DNA from 2 places in the Bacillus sp. SRI_025 genome. Region 1 is predicted to be linked to the other one. Evidence: a T-box and tRNA genes for the amino acid it is inferred to sense, from the RefSeq annotation. Region 1 holds a T-box; the other holds one or more tRNA genes.
The links. The T-box of region 1 lies ahead of alaS (alanine--tRNA ligase). A T-box ahead of a tRNA ligase gene usually reads a tRNA of that ligase, here a tRNA-Ala.

Region 1 (8,147 bases):
GGCATGGATTCCTCTGCTCCATTCTTGTTATTTTCGAAATTAAAAAAGAAAATGATGCAGTCGCCTGATGGTGAAAATTTAGGCATTTTGGAAGATGTATACTTTTGTACAAATTCGGGCACAATCGTAGCATATGAACTCTCGGACGGCTTCTTTACAGAGCTATCAGGGATTCGGAAACAGCTGCAGGCTGCCGGAACCTTGATGAACGTTCAAAAAGAAGCACTGGTTCTAAACCGAACGTAAAGAGGTGCTGATTATGCTCATTTGCCCAAATTGCAAATGTAAAGACATCGGAAAAATTGGGGTCAATCAATATTATTGCTGGGGCTGTTTTATTGAATTGACGCTGTCAAAAGGCAAAATATCGACACACCAAGTGGAGGAAGACGGGACACTAAGCAGCTTAGATGATCTGTTTAGTGACGATGAACGTTCAATTCAACTATAAGTGTTAAGGGGGAATTTCGAATGGGCAAAATGACTTCTTCACTATTAACGCTTGGTGCAGGTGCACTTGCATATCACTTTGCAAGCCGATATGATATGCCATCAAAGCGGGATATGAAAAAGCTAAAAAAACGTGTTATGAGAATGATGTAAACAAAAGGGCTAAAATGATCTTCATTTTAGCCCTTTGTTTTTTTCAGACCGGGGCCCAGAGTTGTCAATAACTTGAGCTGTTACGCTTGCCTGTATTCTAATCGTCTTGCAAGAATGGATAAGCTGAAATTGACGACAAAATACATCATAGCTGCCAATAGGAAAATCGGCAGTAAATAGGATTGGCTTTGACCGTTTAATATTTGAGCGTGATGTAATAATTCTGGAAGCGCAATGACAACGGCAAGCGACGTATCTTTTAAAAGAGATATGAATTGACTGACAATTGGCGGCACCATTCTGCGCAGGGCCTGCGGCATAATAATCATTTTTAATGTTTGAATATAGGTTAAACCAGAAGACCTGGCTGCTTCGATCTGACCCTTATCAATTGATTTAAGGCCGCTTCGAATAATTTCTGACAGCATCGCGGATTCAAACACGGTTAAAGCCGCAATGGCAGAGGCTGTGATGCTTAGCTTGATGCCGATTTCAGGTAATGCAAAATACGTGAAAAAGATGATCAGTAAAAGTGGTAGGTTCCGTATGGTTTCTACAATAACCGCAAGCACTTTTGATAAAACCGGAATTTGAGCGAACCGCAATGTGCCGACGACTAATCCAATGATAAAGCTCAAAATGATGGAGATAAAAGCCACTTTTAAGGTGACAGCAAATCCTTCAAGTAAAAAGGCGAGATGATCAGGCTGGTAGGCACCTATAAAATCCAAGATATTTCCTCCTCTCTAGTGGCTTCTTGCTAATCTTCTTTCTAAATAACCAACGCCTAGACTAAGCGGAATTGTTAATAGCAGATAGAACATGGCAACAAAGATGTAGACATCAAACGTCACAAATGTTCTAGATGCAATAAGGTCACCTTGATACATGAGATCAAACCCTGCAATGACACCTAAAATCGAGGAGTTTTTGACAAGGTTAATAAATTGATTCCCAAGAGGGGGAATGACGATTTTAATCGCCTGCGGCAAAATGATATACCGCATCGTACCACCATATGACAGACCTGAAGCGCGGGCTGCTTCCATTTGTCCAAGCGGTACAGCTTGTATCCCTGCACGAATGGCTTCAGCAATAAAGGCAGACGTATAAATGGCAAGAGCAATCGTCCCAGCAGTAAAGCCATCTGCTACAATACCTAGCACGGGTAAACCAAAGAAGAAAACAAAGGTGATCAATAATAATGGAATATTCCGAATAAATTCCACATAAGCCGTTCCGAACCAGTTGAGCGGCCTAAATGGCGCAATTCTCATAATGGCAATGAGTGTACCGATCAAAAAGCTTCCAATCAGAGCAATGACACTTGCACCAATGGTATATTTAAAGCCTTCTAAATAAAGATGGAAATTTTCAGTGAGAATGGAAAACCGCAGCAATCAGTTCACTTCCTTCCTGATCAACAGGGGAGCCATTGAGCGGCTCACCTGAGGCATTGATGTTAACCAATCAAATGTTATTCTTTGATCCATTTTTTAAGAATTTTGTCATACTCACCATTGTCTTTTAACGTTTTTAAGGCTTTATTGATCGCATCAGTTAATTCTTGATCCCCTTTTTTCACAGCAATGCCATAAGGCTCATCTGTAAAGGTGCCGCCGACCACTTCGTAATTTGAATCCTCATCTGCCATACCAAATAAGATCGCATTATCAGTTGTCAGCACTTGCCCTTGATTTGATTTTAAAGCTGTAAAAGCCTCTTGATAGTTCTCAAATTCTAATACGGATACTTCAGGTGCTTTCTCACGGATATTTTGAGAAGAAGTAGATCCTTTCACGGCCAGCACCTTCGTTCCTTTTTTAAGATCATCAATGGATTGAATGTCGCTTCCTTTTTTCACAAGCAGTGATTGTCCTGCTTCAAAGTAAACATCTGAGAAATTGACTTCTTTTTTACGCTCTTCTGTAATTGTCATGGTGGCTACAATCGCATGGATATCCCCTTTTTGAAGCAAAGGAATTCTTGTTTTAGATGTCACTTCCTTAAATTCTGCTTTTCCTTCATCGCCGAGTATTTCCTTTGTGATGGCTTTTGCAATATCGATATCAAATCCTTCAATATCCCCGCTGCTCGGATTTTTTAGACCGAATAGCCGTGTGTCATTTTTTACACCGAAAATGATTTTTTTGTCTTTCTTAATGGCTTCTAAAGAACTTCCTTGTTTTGCATCAGTTGAGCCTTTTTCTGTAGATCCACAAGCAGCTAAAGCGGCGATGCAGCAAGTCATAAAGAGCAGCAGGCCAAAGCGTTTCATTTTTTTCATTAAACCATTCCCCCTAGTGATTTAAAATACGGCTTAAAAATAATTGAGCACGTTTCTCTTGCGGTTTTTCATAAAATGCAGCTGGTGTTGATTCTTCAAGAATTCTGCCCTCATCAATAAAGACAATGCGGTCGGCCACTTCACGGGCAAAGCCCATCTCATGCGTGACAACAACCATGGTCATGCCTTCACGGGCCAGCTGCTTCATCACATCTAATACCTCGCCGATCATCTCTGGATCAAGTGCAGATGTCGGTTCGTCAAAAAGCATCACCTCTGGTTTCATCGCAAGCCCTCTTGCAATGGCAACGCGCTGCTGCTGTCCGCCTGAGAGTCGTGAAGGGTAGGTGTCTGCTTTTTCAGGAATGCCGACTTTATTTAAATAAAATTCAGCTGTTTCCTTTGCTTCTTCCTTGCTCACTTTTTTGACCTTCATCGGCGCAAGCATAATGTTTTCAAGCACCGTCTTATGCGGATAGAGGTGGAAATGCTGAAAGACCATTCCGATATTTTGCCTGACAAGATTGATGTTGGTCTTCGGATGCTGAACAGACACTTGGTTGACGAGAACTTTTCCCGCATCAATGCTTTCAAGACGATTGATACACCTGAGCATCGTACTTTTACCAGATCCTGAAGGACCGATGATCACAACAACCTCCCCTTTTTGAATATGTAGGTTAATGTCCTTAAGTACATGGAAATGGCCATAATGCTTGTTGACTTCTTCGAATGTGATCATGAAGAACCTCCTCTTGTGTTTCATTGGCTAAAGCTAAAGTGGATTCTAGCACAACTTGTGTAAAAAGAAGTAAATGTTGGAATATTTTCTGACGAGATTTTACAGCAAATAGTGACTTTGGATGGAGCTGTATGTTTCATGTGTATTCATTTTTAACAAAGTTAGGACAAATTTTATTTACGTGGATAATTGCAGAAGATGGTTAAACAATAAGAAAAGAGGTGAAAAAGGTGAAGAAACGTCCGATCCAATTTCTGATATATGCTGCAGGGATCTTGCTTGTCCTTGCATCCTTGCTCATTTTACTTCAGCTCGACGAGTTATGGATGCCTGTTTTTTTATTGCTGAAGGCGGTTCTCATTCCGCTTCTCATCGCCATTTTTATTTCTTATCTGCTTTATCCGATTGTGGAAAGACTTCATGCACGAGGGCTGCCGAGAACAGTCAGTCTCTTACTCATCTATGTCCTGTTTTTTGGCGGGATTGGGTTTGCGGTTTATAAAGGAGCGCCTGTGATGATCGCACAGTTAAATGAGCTGTCAGAACAAATTCCTGTCCTCGCTGAAACTTATAATGGCGCTTTATCACATATTCATCGTCATACGAGCCACTGGCCTGACGGACTTCACGACCGCTTGGACCGCTTCATTGTTCAATCGGAGACATATGCAGCCAATAGTGCTGAGCGGATGATTCTTAGCTGTAAGGTTTTATTTGATTACGCATTAGTCGCAGCACTCATTCCTTTTCTTGTTTTTTATATGGTGAAGGATATGAACACGATGAAGCGGGCGGCATGGTATTTAACGCCGCCATCATTTAGAAAGAGGGGAAAAGCTTTTGTCAAAGCAGTGGATGAATCGCTTGGTGATTATATTCGAGGGCAGCTGCTTGTTTGTTCTTTAATCGGGGGTGCAGCAGCCATTGTGCTCTGGCTTTTTCATATCCCGTATCCGCTTGTTCTTGGGATGCTGATAGGGGCAACGAACGTGATTCCTTATTTTGGACCGATTATTGGCGCAGTTCCTGCCATCTTTATTGCGTTTACCATCTCGGTGAAATCGGTCATCATTGTACTGATCACAGTAGCGGTGCTGCAATTTTTAGAGAGCAATGTCCTCAGCCCAATCATTGTAGGGCGAAGTCTTCATATGCATCCTGTCGTCATTATGCTTGTCTTGCTTGCAGGAGGAGAGCTGTTTGGCTTAATTGGGATGATTTTAGCCGTACCAGCAGCTGCAATTATCAGGGTGATCATTGTGCAATATATCCTGATGAGACGAAGCGTTCATTGACAAGACGAGCCGAGTTGTCTATAATAATTTCGATTCATACATATTGAAATTCAATGACGGACCCGAGTACGTTAAAAAGCTGTTGCAGAGAGAGGCTTTATTTGCTGAGAAAAGCCTTATCAGACCTTTAACGGAAGCTAGTCCCGAGTGCAGATAAACACTGCCGCTCTCTTCCGGCGTTATCGGATGTGAAGGTGATAGACGAATTTGTCTATAATCAGGGTGGTACCGCGAGAACATCTCGTCCCTGTGTAAGTCGTTTTGTGCTTGCATAGGGCGGGATGTTTTTTCGTTTGTGTGGAGATTGATGAATGATAAGGGAGGATTTTTGAATGAAAACTTTAACTTCAGCTCAAGTACGTCAAATGTTTTTAGACTTCTTTAAAGAAAAAGGACATGCTGTAGAACCGAGTGCGTCTCTTGTACCGCATGACGATCCGACACTTTTATGGATCAACAGTGGTGTGGCAACATTAAAGAAATACTTTGATGGTCGCGTCGTACCTGAAAATCCGCGTATTTGCAACGCGCAAAAATCGATTCGTACAAATGATATTGAAAATGTAGGGAAGACAGCACGCCATCACACGTTCTTTGAAATGCTTGGCAACTTCTCTATTGGTGACTACTTTAAAGAAGAGGCCATTGAATGGGCGTGGGAATTCCTCACAAGTGACGAGTGGATTGGCTTTGATCCGAATTTGTTATCTGTAACAGTCCACCCAGAGGACGAAGAAGCGTATATCCTTTGGAGAGATAAAATTGGTGTGCCTGAAGAACGTATTATCCGTCTGGAAGGAAACTTCTGGGATATAGGCGAGGGCCCAAGCGGACCGAATACAGAAATTTTCTATGACCGAGGTGAATCATACGGTCACGACATGAACGATCCAGAATTATATCCAGGCGGGGAAAACGAGCGTTATTTAGAAGTATGGAATCTCGTGTTCTCTGAATTCAACCATAATCCAGATGGATCATACACACCACTGCCGAAGAAAAACATTGATACAGGGATGGGTCTTGAACGAATGGTATCTGTCATTCAAAATGTGCCGACGAACTTCGATACAGACCTATTCATGCCAATTATTCGCGCAGTCGAAACGATCTCTGGAGAAAGCTATGGCGAAACAAAGGAAAAGGATACAGCATTCAAAGTGATTGCTGACCACATCCGGACAGTTGCCTTTGCTGTAAGTGACGGAGCACTTCCTTCCAATGAAGGCCGCGGATATGTATTAAGACGTTTGCTGCGCCGCGCTGTGCGTTATGCAAAAACGATCCATATCCACCGTCCGTTTATGTATGATTTAGTGCCAGTTGTTGCTGAAATCATGAAGGATTTCTACCCAGATGTACAAGCAAAAGAAGAATTTATTGCGAAAGTCATCAAAAACGAAGAAGAACGTTTCCACGAAACACTGAACGAAGGGTTAGCCATTTTGTCAGAAGTGATCAAAAAAGAAAGAGACAAAGGCAGCTCACAAATTTCAGGTGAAGATGTATTTAAGCTGTATGATACGTATGGATTCCCTGTCGAGCTGACAGAAGAATATGCAGAAGATGAGAACATGACAGTTGATCGAGAAGGCTTCCAAGCGGAAATGGAGAAGCAGCGTGAACGTGCAAGAAATGCGAGACAAGATGTCGGCAGTATGCAGGTTCAAGGGGGCGCTCTAGGCGATATCAAAGTAGAAAGCACCTTCGTTGGCTATGAAAATCTAACAGCAGATGCCCGTATCATTGAATTGCTTCAAAATGGTGAAATTGTCTCGGAAGCACATGAAGGAGACACGGTGCAAATCTTGTTAGATGAAACTCCATTCTATGCGGAAAGCGGCGGACAAGTAGCGGATAAAGGGACACTAAAAAGTGCAGAAGCCATCATTGAGATCAAAGATGTGAAAAAAGCGCCAAACGGTCAGCATGTCCATGAAGGAGTCGTCGTAAGCGGTACGGCTCAAAAAGGTCTCGAAGTCACTGCAGAAGTGGAATCAGCTCTTCGAAAAGGTATTGTGAAAAACCATACAGCGACACACCTTCTGCATCAGGCGCTAAAAGATGTATTAGGCAGCCACGTGAACCAAGCAGGGTCATTGGTGAATGAAAACAGACTTCGTTTTGATTTCTCTCACTTTGGACAAGTGACGAAAGAAGAATTGTCTCAAATTGAAAAAATCGTGAACGAAAAGATTTGGGAAGGCATTTCGGTTGCGATTGACCTGAAGCCAATTGCTGAAGCAAAAGAAATGGGCGCAATGGCGCTGTTTGGCGAAAAGTATGGCGATATTGTCCGCGTAGTCCAAGTCGGCGATTACAGCATCGAGCTATGCGGCGGCTGTCACGTGCAAAACACTGCGGAAATCGGTTTGTTTAAAATTGCGTCTGAGTCGGGTATTGGTGCTGGAACACGCCGTATTGAAGCTGTGACTGGTCAAGGTGCCTATGAAGAATTAAATGACCAGCTGGCGATTTTAGAGCAGGCAGCAAGTGAGCTGAAGTCAAATACGAAGGACGTACCAAAACGAATCGCTTCATTACAGGCGGATTTAAAAGAGGTTCAAAGAGAAAACGAATCTCTTCTTGCGAAATTAAGCCAAGCAGAAGCAGGCTCTATTTTAGAGAAAGTGACTGAAATTGCCGGAGTGAAAGTATTAACTGAAAAAGTAAATGCTAAAGACATGAACCATTTAAGAACAATGGTTGATGACTTGAAAGCTAAATTAGGATCAGCTGTCATCGTCCTGGGAGCCGTTCAAAACGGAAAAGTAAACATTTCAGCAGGAGTGACAAAAGACGTGATCGAAAAAGGTCTGCATGCAGGGAAGCTTGTGAAGCAGGCAGCTGAAATCTGCGGCGGAGGCGGAGGCGGACGTCCAGATATGGCACAAGCAGGCGGAAAACAACCAGAAAAACTTGAAGAAGCACTGGCATCTGTCGAAGAATCTGTCAAATCCGTTTTATAATCAGGCGATGTAGTGTAGAATAATGGTATTAGATGAGCGGTTAGAAAAAAGCTTGCTAGTAGAATGTTGGAAGAGAGGTGCAAGAAGCAGTGAGTTCATTTGATAAGACAATGAAGTTTAACTTCTCTGATGATTCAGCTGAAACCAATGTGAATGAAGTGCTCATTACAGTTCATGACGCACTCCAAGAAAAAGGATACAACCCGATCAATCAAATTGTCGGATACTTGCTGTCAGGCGACCCTGCTTAT
Region 2 (8,147 bases), on a different contig from region 1:
ATTTTGTTCAAACACCCATAGCATCAACTTCTGATATCCTTTTTCAATTAAATACTCGACACCTTTAGCAATTAAAGCAATACCCGCCCCTGATTTCTGTTTCTGTTGTAATAAATAGATGGCATATAGCTCTCCATCATATGTAGAATAACGTTCGTCACGTTGTTTTCCGAAAGAAGCAAAACCAAAAACGCCATCCTCATCTTCCGCGACAAACGTGCCTTTAAGCGGCCTTCTTCTCCAGCTCTCTTCCCGATCTTCAATGGTTAAACCATCTAAATACTCCTGCGAAATAATCCCTTGATAAGTCGTCTGCCAGCTTTTCACATGAATCTCGGCGATTTTTGGAATATCTTGATGTACAGCATGTCTCACCTTCATCCGCTCCACTCCTTTTAGCTTTTTCCACCTTATCTTCATTATGATAAATTTCTATTACATAGAATTCAATGACTAGCGTTTTGTCAGCACATCTTTCAATGGTTAAATCTTCTTCTATAAAAAAGTGACACCTTCTGGTGGAAGGTGTCTTTTGATTTTATTGTTCTATTTGATCATCAGCTTTTTCGATTTTTCTTGGTTGTTTGATTTCATTTGTCAGTTCTTGAATGCTTTGCTTCACATTGCCTTTGCCAGAAAAGTTCTCAATAATTTCTTTCACATCAATTCCAGAGGATGCTTTCAGACTCTCTTGAAGACTAGACATGAGATTTGTGGCATAGCCTGTAACTTTATTGGCACCGCTGCCTTCACCGTTACCGCCTGTATCCACAACAGTAATTTTATCAATGTTAGAAAGTGGTGCAGATACTTGCTTCGCATATTCAGGAAGCATTTTGACAATCATATCAAGAATCGCTGCCTGACCATACTGTTCGAATGCTTCCGCAATTTTCTCTTTCGCTTCGGCTTCTGCAAGTCCTTTTAGTCTAATGACTTCTGCTTCTGTTTCCCCTTTCGCACGATCCGCTTCCGCTTTGGCAAGCCCGTCAATACGAACTTTCTCAGCTTCTGCTTTTGCCATTGCTTCAATGCTGTATTTCTTCGCATCTGCTTCAGCAAGACGTTTTGCTTTTTCTGCCGCAGCCGACTGCTCAACAGCATAACGGTCCGCATCTGCTTTCTTTTTCACTTCAGAATCATATTGACGTTCACGACGCTGAATCTCTTTTTCTTCTAATTCAATTTGTTTCTGACGCTCAATGATTTTGACTTGCATTTCTTGTTCAGTTACGTGCTGACGGTTACGAGCGGTTTCTAAATCGTACGCTTGGTCAGCACTTGCTTTCGCTGTATCCTGTTCACGTCTGAATTCTGCTCTTTTCAATTCATTAATCTTTTCTGCTTCAGCGATTTCAGTAGCACGCTCAAGCTCTGATTTCTTCGCATCTTTATCTGCTTCGGCACGTTTGATCCGTGTTTCTTTATCTGCTTCAGCCGTTGCAATATCTGCATCGCGTTTTACTTGTGCAATTCTTGGTTTACCTAGAGATTCTAAATAGCCATTTTTATCACGAACATCTTTGATCGTAAACGAGACAATGACTAGACCCATTTTCGCTAAATCTTGAGAAGCAACGCGTTGTACTTCTTGTGAAAATTTTTCTCTGTTTTTATAAATCTCTTCAACTGTCATTGACCCTAAGATGGAACGAAGGTGACCTTCTAATACTTCTCTCGCTTCGTTTTCACGATCTTCTTTTGTTTTACCTAAAAATTGCTCTGCAGCAGTAGCAATTTCTTCAATCGATCCACCAATTTTTATGATGGCCGTTCCATCCGCCATGACCGGTACACCTTGTTCGGTATAGACTTCAGGGGTTGAAACATCTAGCTTGCTAGATAGTAAGCTGAGCGGCTCTGCTTGTTGAAAGACTGGAAGGACAAAGGTACCGCCGCCTCTTACAATCTTAATCTTGTTTCCACCTTCGTCCACGTGGACATTTTTACTTCCTAGATAACTTCCTGTCACGATTAATGCTTCATCTGGACCTGCTGTCCGGTATTTAGAAACAAATACACCAATAAGTGCAATAAGAATGACAAGCACAATTCCAATGATCACTAAAATAGTTGTTCCTGGCATAGCATTCCCTCCTAGATTTCTTCATTTGGTATAACAGATAAGACGCCTTTGTTCACTTCGACAACTAGCACACGGGTTCCATATGGAATCTCCTCTTTGTCGAAGCTGACAGCTGGCTTTGAGATTTTCCCGCTGTTACTGATTAACAGCACTTCTCCAAACCCGTCTTTTGGAACAGATACAATGATCTCCCCAGTTCTTCCTTTTAAATCGGCCTCCGTATAAGAGAGAGATTCTTCAGCAGAGGAAAGCGGGACTAATACAAATACATTCAAACAGGTCACAAGGATCACTGCGAGGATGGCAGATAATACTGCGCCAAGTCCACTTCCTACAATTGCTGTTTTTTCAGAGATAAACCCTCCAGCCGAGAAAAAGGTAAGAAATGCGAGGATCAATGTTGGTTGAAGGAATGGAACAGGGATCGCTTCAAACCATCCATCAAATACATCGCCGAAAAAGACGAAAACAAGTGTCAGGATTCCTGATATCATCAATATGTATAAATACAGCGTCTGAAGAGGCAGCCCAAACACATCCATCTTCCTCACCCTTTCTTCATGAAATGAACATCTGTTGTTTCATTTAGATCATACTCACCTCCAATGTATTCCTTGTAACAGGTAATACGAACCACTTTTGTAAAGGTTTCATATTTCATCACAATTCTTCAAGGGGATTTTCGGATAGCTCAAGAATGATTGTCATGTACCCTTATGTTAAAATTTGATCTTGAGGTGATGAAGAAAATGAGTTTATTACATGAAGCAAGACAAGAATTGTGGCACGAGCTGCAAGGTTTGAGCGAAGAACAATTGAACCAAAAATTATCTGATGATACTTGGAGTATTCAAGAGGTAGCAGATCATTTAAAGAAAATGGACCTAGTTGCAGCAAAACATCTAGCTGCTGAGGGGAAAAAAGCACCGATCAAAGAATATGAACCAAAGCCGGTGGAAATGGCAGAGGATCGTTCGAAAAAAGCCACTGCGCCTAGTATTGTTGCGCCTGAGCACAAGCATGTGACACCTACACATTTAAAGGATGAGCTCGATACAGCTCGTGAGCAGCTCAATCAAATTTTATCAACATTTACTGAGGAAGATTTCAAACGCGTCATTGCACACCCTGTGTTTAAAGAGCTATCCCTTAAGCAATATCTTGATTTTATCGGCGCACATGAAAAACGCCATATTCATCAAATCAAAGAAATTAAAGAACAACTATAAAACATAAAAAGGACTCCCTTTAGGGAGCCTTTTTTCATTGTTACACTGTTTTAGGTGTTAACTCAAAGCAGCGCGCATAAATCCATTTGTACGCTTTTTCGTTTAGATCTCTTGGGTTTCCAACTGTTTGCGGATCTTTCATCGCTTCTTTAGATAAACGGTCAATCATATCTTTTGATACACCTTGTTCTTCTAATGAAGGAATTTCTAAATCTTCTACTAAATCATACATCCAGTTCACGGCTGCTTTGGCTGCTTCCTCTGTTGTCATTCTGCTTGTATCAACCCCAAACGCTTGCGCAATTCGTGCGAATTTTTCCGGATACCCTTTCCAGTTATATTCCATCACTGGTCCCATCATCGCTGCAACACACTGACCGTGCGCGACAGGAATAATGCCTCCGAGTGTTTGGCTCATCGCATGTGCAGCGCCAGCTGATTCACTTCCATAAGAAAGCCCGGCAAGCATCGCAGCTTGTGCCATTCCATATCTGGCTTCCAAGTCCTCACCATCAGCAAAGGCACGGCGAATATAATGAGCTGCATATTCAATGGCCATGAGTGCTACCGCATCTGTAATCGGCTGAGCAAATTTCATCGTATAGCATTCAATCGCGTGAGCAAGCGCGTCAATTCCAGTCATTGCTGTCACATGAGGCGGCATGGATACATGAAGCTCTGGGTCAATCACTGTAAGATGAGCTGCAATAAGAGGACCACCTGTATTGAATTTGAATTCTCTTTCTTCATCAGTAATGACTGCCCATTGCGTCACTTCTGAACCTGTACCAGCTGTTGTCGGAATAGTGGTTAAAGGCGGGATTCTGTTTTCAAGCGGTTTTTTCCCCTCTGCCGCTTCGTAATCAAGAACTGAGCCTTCATGAGTCGCCTCTACTCCAATTGCCTTGGCTGTATCCATTGAGCTGCCGCCGCCTACTGCGACTAATCCATTACAGCCTTCTTTTTCATATAAAGCAGATCCTTCGTTCACTAGACGGACTGGCGGATTTGGCTCTACTTTATTAAATAGAACAACATCAATTTGCGCTTCTTTTAATGAAGCAATGACGGGGTCCACCACGCCCGCTTGATAAATGCCGGGGTCTGTTACAAGCAATACCTTTGAAACGCCGTATGCTTTTACTTCTTCCCCGACATGTTTCACTGCACCAATGCCGTGTTTGATGACAGTCGGAATTTCAAATGTATGGAATTTCTGCATGCTTTCAATTTTCATATTTAGTGTCATATAGAATCTCCTCCAAATGCGTAATTTTTATTTAAACCAATGAACTGCTTCAGGTTTTGTATTTCGATATAAATGCTTCAGCTCGGTATATTCCTCAAGTCCCGTGCGTCCTAATTCACGCCCAATGCCTGATTGCTTATAGCCACCCCAAGGTGCTTGAGCAAAATAAGGATGGAAATCATTGATCCAAACCGTGCCTAATCTTAATTGCCGAGCCACTCTTTCGGCTTTGCTGATATCAGAAGACCACACAGCTCCTGCTAATCCATAAATCGTATCATTTGCCAGCTTGATGACTTCTTCCTCTGTATGGAAGGATTCGACTGTCAGGACAGGTCCAAAGACTTCTTCTTGCACAATCCGCATATCTGACGTGCAGCCTGAGAAAATGGTCGGCAAGTAGAAGAACCCATTTTGCAGCTCCTCTGCGTCAGGTCTTTTTCCACCTGTCTCTAACTTAGCGCCTTCTTCTAAACCGATGCTGACGTATTTTTCTACTTTTTCTCGATGCTCAGCTGAGATGAGCGGCCCGCTCTGGGTGTCTTCATCAAAGCCGTTGCCTAGCTTGATTTTTTTCGTACGCTTCACCAGTTCTTCTAAAAATTCATCATGAATGGATTCTTCCACCAGCAAACGTGACCCTGCTGAACACACTTGCCCTGCATGGAAAAACACAGCATTCATTGCCTGGTCAACCGCTACGTCTAAATCAGCATCTTGAAACACAATATTTGGATTCTTTCCGCCAAGCTCAAGGGCTATTTTTTTCACATTACCGCTGGCTCCCTGCATAATTTTCTTCCCTGTATCAATACCGCCTGTAAATGAAATCAGATCTACTTGATCATTCACAGCAAGCTCATCTCCAACCGTTGCCCCAGGTCCAAGCACTAGGTTTGCAACGCCTGCCGGAACGCCCGCTTCTTCCATGAGTTTAAATACTTTAATTGTGGTGAGTGGTGTGATTTCACTTGGCTTTAAAACAATTGTATTTCCCGCCGCAAGAGCCGGCGCGATTTTCCAGCTTGCTTGAAGCAATGGATAGTTCCAAGGAGTGATTTGTCCGCATACACCGACAGGCTCTCTGATTAATTCACTTTTCGAGTTTGGAATTGGCGATGCAATGATTTCCCCGCCATCTTTATCAGCCAGTCCTGCGTAATATTGGAACACGTTCGCAATATCATCCATATCTGCCTTGCTTTCCTCTAAAGTTTTGCCTGTATCAAGTGATTCCAATTTGGCTAGTTCATCAAGATCACGTCTAATCAATTCAGCTATCTTAAACACAATATTTCCTCTTTCAAGTCCAGGAAGATTTGCCCAGCCCCCTTGATCGAAGGCTTTTCTCGCTGCTTTAATGGCTAGCTGCGCGTCATTTCTAGATCCTTCGCTGACTGTCGCGATCACTTCTTGATTGAACGGATTGATGATATCCCGCGTGTCGGTACTTTTAGCGCCAACCCATTGTCCGTCTATAAATAGTGTTTGACTCATAGAAGGAACCTCCTCTGATTCTCTTTGGTAAGTTTGTTAAATAAAAATTTAACGTTTTGAACATAATTAACTTATCATGTTCAAATTTTTCTGTCAAAGGGGAGATATGTTTCATTTATTTTGACTTTTTGTATTCTTTCGTTAACATATAGTCCATAAAGATTTTTTTGAACGGATTGAATTCTCTTAATAGAAAGCAGGGACAAAATGAAAAAGCAGGAACAGCCGCAAGCAGAAGATCGTATTTTAGCTGCTAAAGATCTAGTCATTGATTCCATAGCTGAAACGATGGATCTCTATGGCATTACACGAAGTGCAGGTATTCTATATGGGACGATGTATTTAAACGAGGAAATGACACTCGATGAAATGCGTGAAGAGCTGCAAATGAGTAAGCCGAGTATGAGTACGGGTGTGAAAAAGCTGCAAGACATGAATATTGTCAAAAAGACGTTTCACAGAGGCCGAAGAAAACACAGCTTTGTTGCTGAAAAAGACTTTTTTAAGTTTTTCACAAACTTTTTTCCGCAAAAATGGGAAAGAGAGGTCGAGGTCAATTTAACGGCAATCGAAGAAGCGCAAGTGCAGCTTCAAGAGGTGGCGCATGATGATCAGCTGCAGGAACATGTAAGAGAAGAAGCGCAGCAGCTCATTGAGCAGCTTGAAAGCTCAAAAGCCTATTATGACTGGTTGAGACGATTAGCCCATTCTGTTCATTCTGGTGAAATTTTTGATTATATTCCAATTGAGCAGAAGGAAAAATAGACGTTGTGTTTACGTTTTACAGCTTGAATTTCACAGGAGGATTGATTATAATAAATTATGTCGTCATACCTCGGGGCATTAGCTCAGCTGGGAGAGCGCTACGCTGGCAGCGTAGAGGTCAGCGGTTCGATCCCGCTATGCTCCATACGAAAAACCATTCTTGAGAAATCAAGGATGGTTTTTTTTATGTACATATCTCTTATGCTTGTTCTTTGTTTTTTCGTATTCTTAATCAATTTATGATGCGGTATGTAATCACAGAAAGATAAGTTAAGATGAGAATGATTGTATAGGACACAGGAAAATCGCTCGTCATTCCGTGATAAATGAAATAGATGAGTAGCACTGACAGCATGATGATCTGGAACAGTTCTTTTTTCATTTTTCTCTCCTCTCATGATAGTGATTTGGTTGATTGTATCACACATGATGTCATTTTTTGTTAGCTATCAGCAAGGAAGCATTTCCTCACTTGCTGATAGCACTTTTTATAGATCATCACTTCTTCAGCAATTGTTCGATTTTGTTCTTCGTCTTCGGTCCGTAAATTCCGTCTGCTGTTAAGCCATTCATGAGCTGGAACCGCTTGACCGCATTTGCCGTTTTCGGTCCATAATAGCCATCAATCCCGTTGTTTTTTGCCCCTTTGTCTGGGTAAAAATAGAGGGAAGATAAGGCTTTTTGCACGGCAGTGACTTGAGGGCCTTTTGTTAAGGGCTTGGTTACTTTTAAAATGCCAGATGGCAGATTTGACGATTTCTGTTTGGAAACAGGTGCTTTGTGGCTCAAGCTTTCTACCTGAACTGGTTTTCTTGTGCTTTTGCTGCCGGTATGCGCTGTGGCTATGCCAGCTTTAAACTGATCCCATCGTCCGAGAAGTTTCCTTGGACACTCTTTCCCACTCCAATGTTTATGAGGCACTACATTTGATAAAGGAATCCCCAAATCTCCTATCAGCTTGCGAATGAGCCATTGGGCATTTTCGACTGCTTGTTCAAAGTTACCGTCTGCATTTTCACAAATTTCAATTCCAATTGACTTCATATTGCCGGTGCCTCTGCCATCCCCTGCGTGCCAGCCGTTTTCGTTTAACGGTAAATGCTGATAAATCACCTGATCATCAACAGTGTAATGCCAGCTGACACCGGTACTTGAACGTGCAACAAACGCTGCATGACTGGCCGCATTAGCACCTTTTGCACTATTTGACGTATTATGCACTGTAATATAGAGCGGCTTCATCGTGTTTCCTGGTCTGTTGCGATGTTGTTTTGGGATCAATGCTTGAATGACTTTCACCATGTCGTTTCTCCTTCAAGTA

Region 2: it encodes a tRNA-Ala, which carries the amino acid that the T-box ahead of alaS (alanine--tRNA ligase) is inferred to sense. The anticodon was not compared.

What each region holds. Positions count from the first base shown of each region.
Region 1 covers NZ_JBYEGB010000002.1:375,100-383,246, forward strand. Annotated here, with positions in the region: gene AC20OE_RS06765 (PRC-barrel domain-containing protein) at 1-246, shown strand, start outside; gene AC20OE_RS06770 (hypothetical protein) at 260-451, shown strand; gene AC20OE_RS06775 (YrzQ family protein) at 472-603, shown strand; gene AC20OE_RS06780 (amino acid ABC transporter permease) at 684-1,334, opposite strand; gene AC20OE_RS06785 (amino acid ABC transporter permease) at 1,350-2,003, opposite strand; gene AC20OE_RS06790 (transporter substrate-binding domain-containing protein) at 2,081-2,890, opposite strand; gene AC20OE_RS06795 (amino acid ABC transporter ATP-binding protein) at 2,904-3,632, opposite strand; gene AC20OE_RS06800 (AI-2E family transporter) at 3,863-4,927, shown strand; T-box leader at 4,972-5,179, shown strand; gene alaS (alanine--tRNA ligase) at 5,260-7,896, shown strand; gene AC20OE_RS06810 (IreB family regulatory phosphoprotein) at 7,986-8,147, shown strand, end outside.
Region 2 covers NZ_JBYEGB010000010.1:11,865-20,011, reverse strand. Annotated here, with positions in the region: gene AC20OE_RS18595 (N-acetyltransferase family protein) at 1-381, opposite strand, end outside; gene floT (flotillin lipid rafts scaffold protein FloT) at 539-2,086, opposite strand; gene AC20OE_RS18585 (NfeD family membrane protein) at 2,098-2,628, opposite strand; gene AC20OE_RS18580 (DinB family protein) at 2,836-3,315, shown strand; gene gbsB (choline dehydrogenase) at 3,356-4,564, opposite strand; gene betB (betaine-aldehyde dehydrogenase) at 4,592-6,061, opposite strand; gene gbsR (transcriptional regulator GbsR) at 6,269-6,826, shown strand; tRNA gene AC20OE_RS18560 (tRNA-Ala) at 6,899-6,971, shown strand; gene AC20OE_RS18555 (hypothetical protein) at 7,059-7,208, opposite strand; gene AC20OE_RS18550 (peptidoglycan recognition protein family protein) at 7,325-8,128, opposite strand.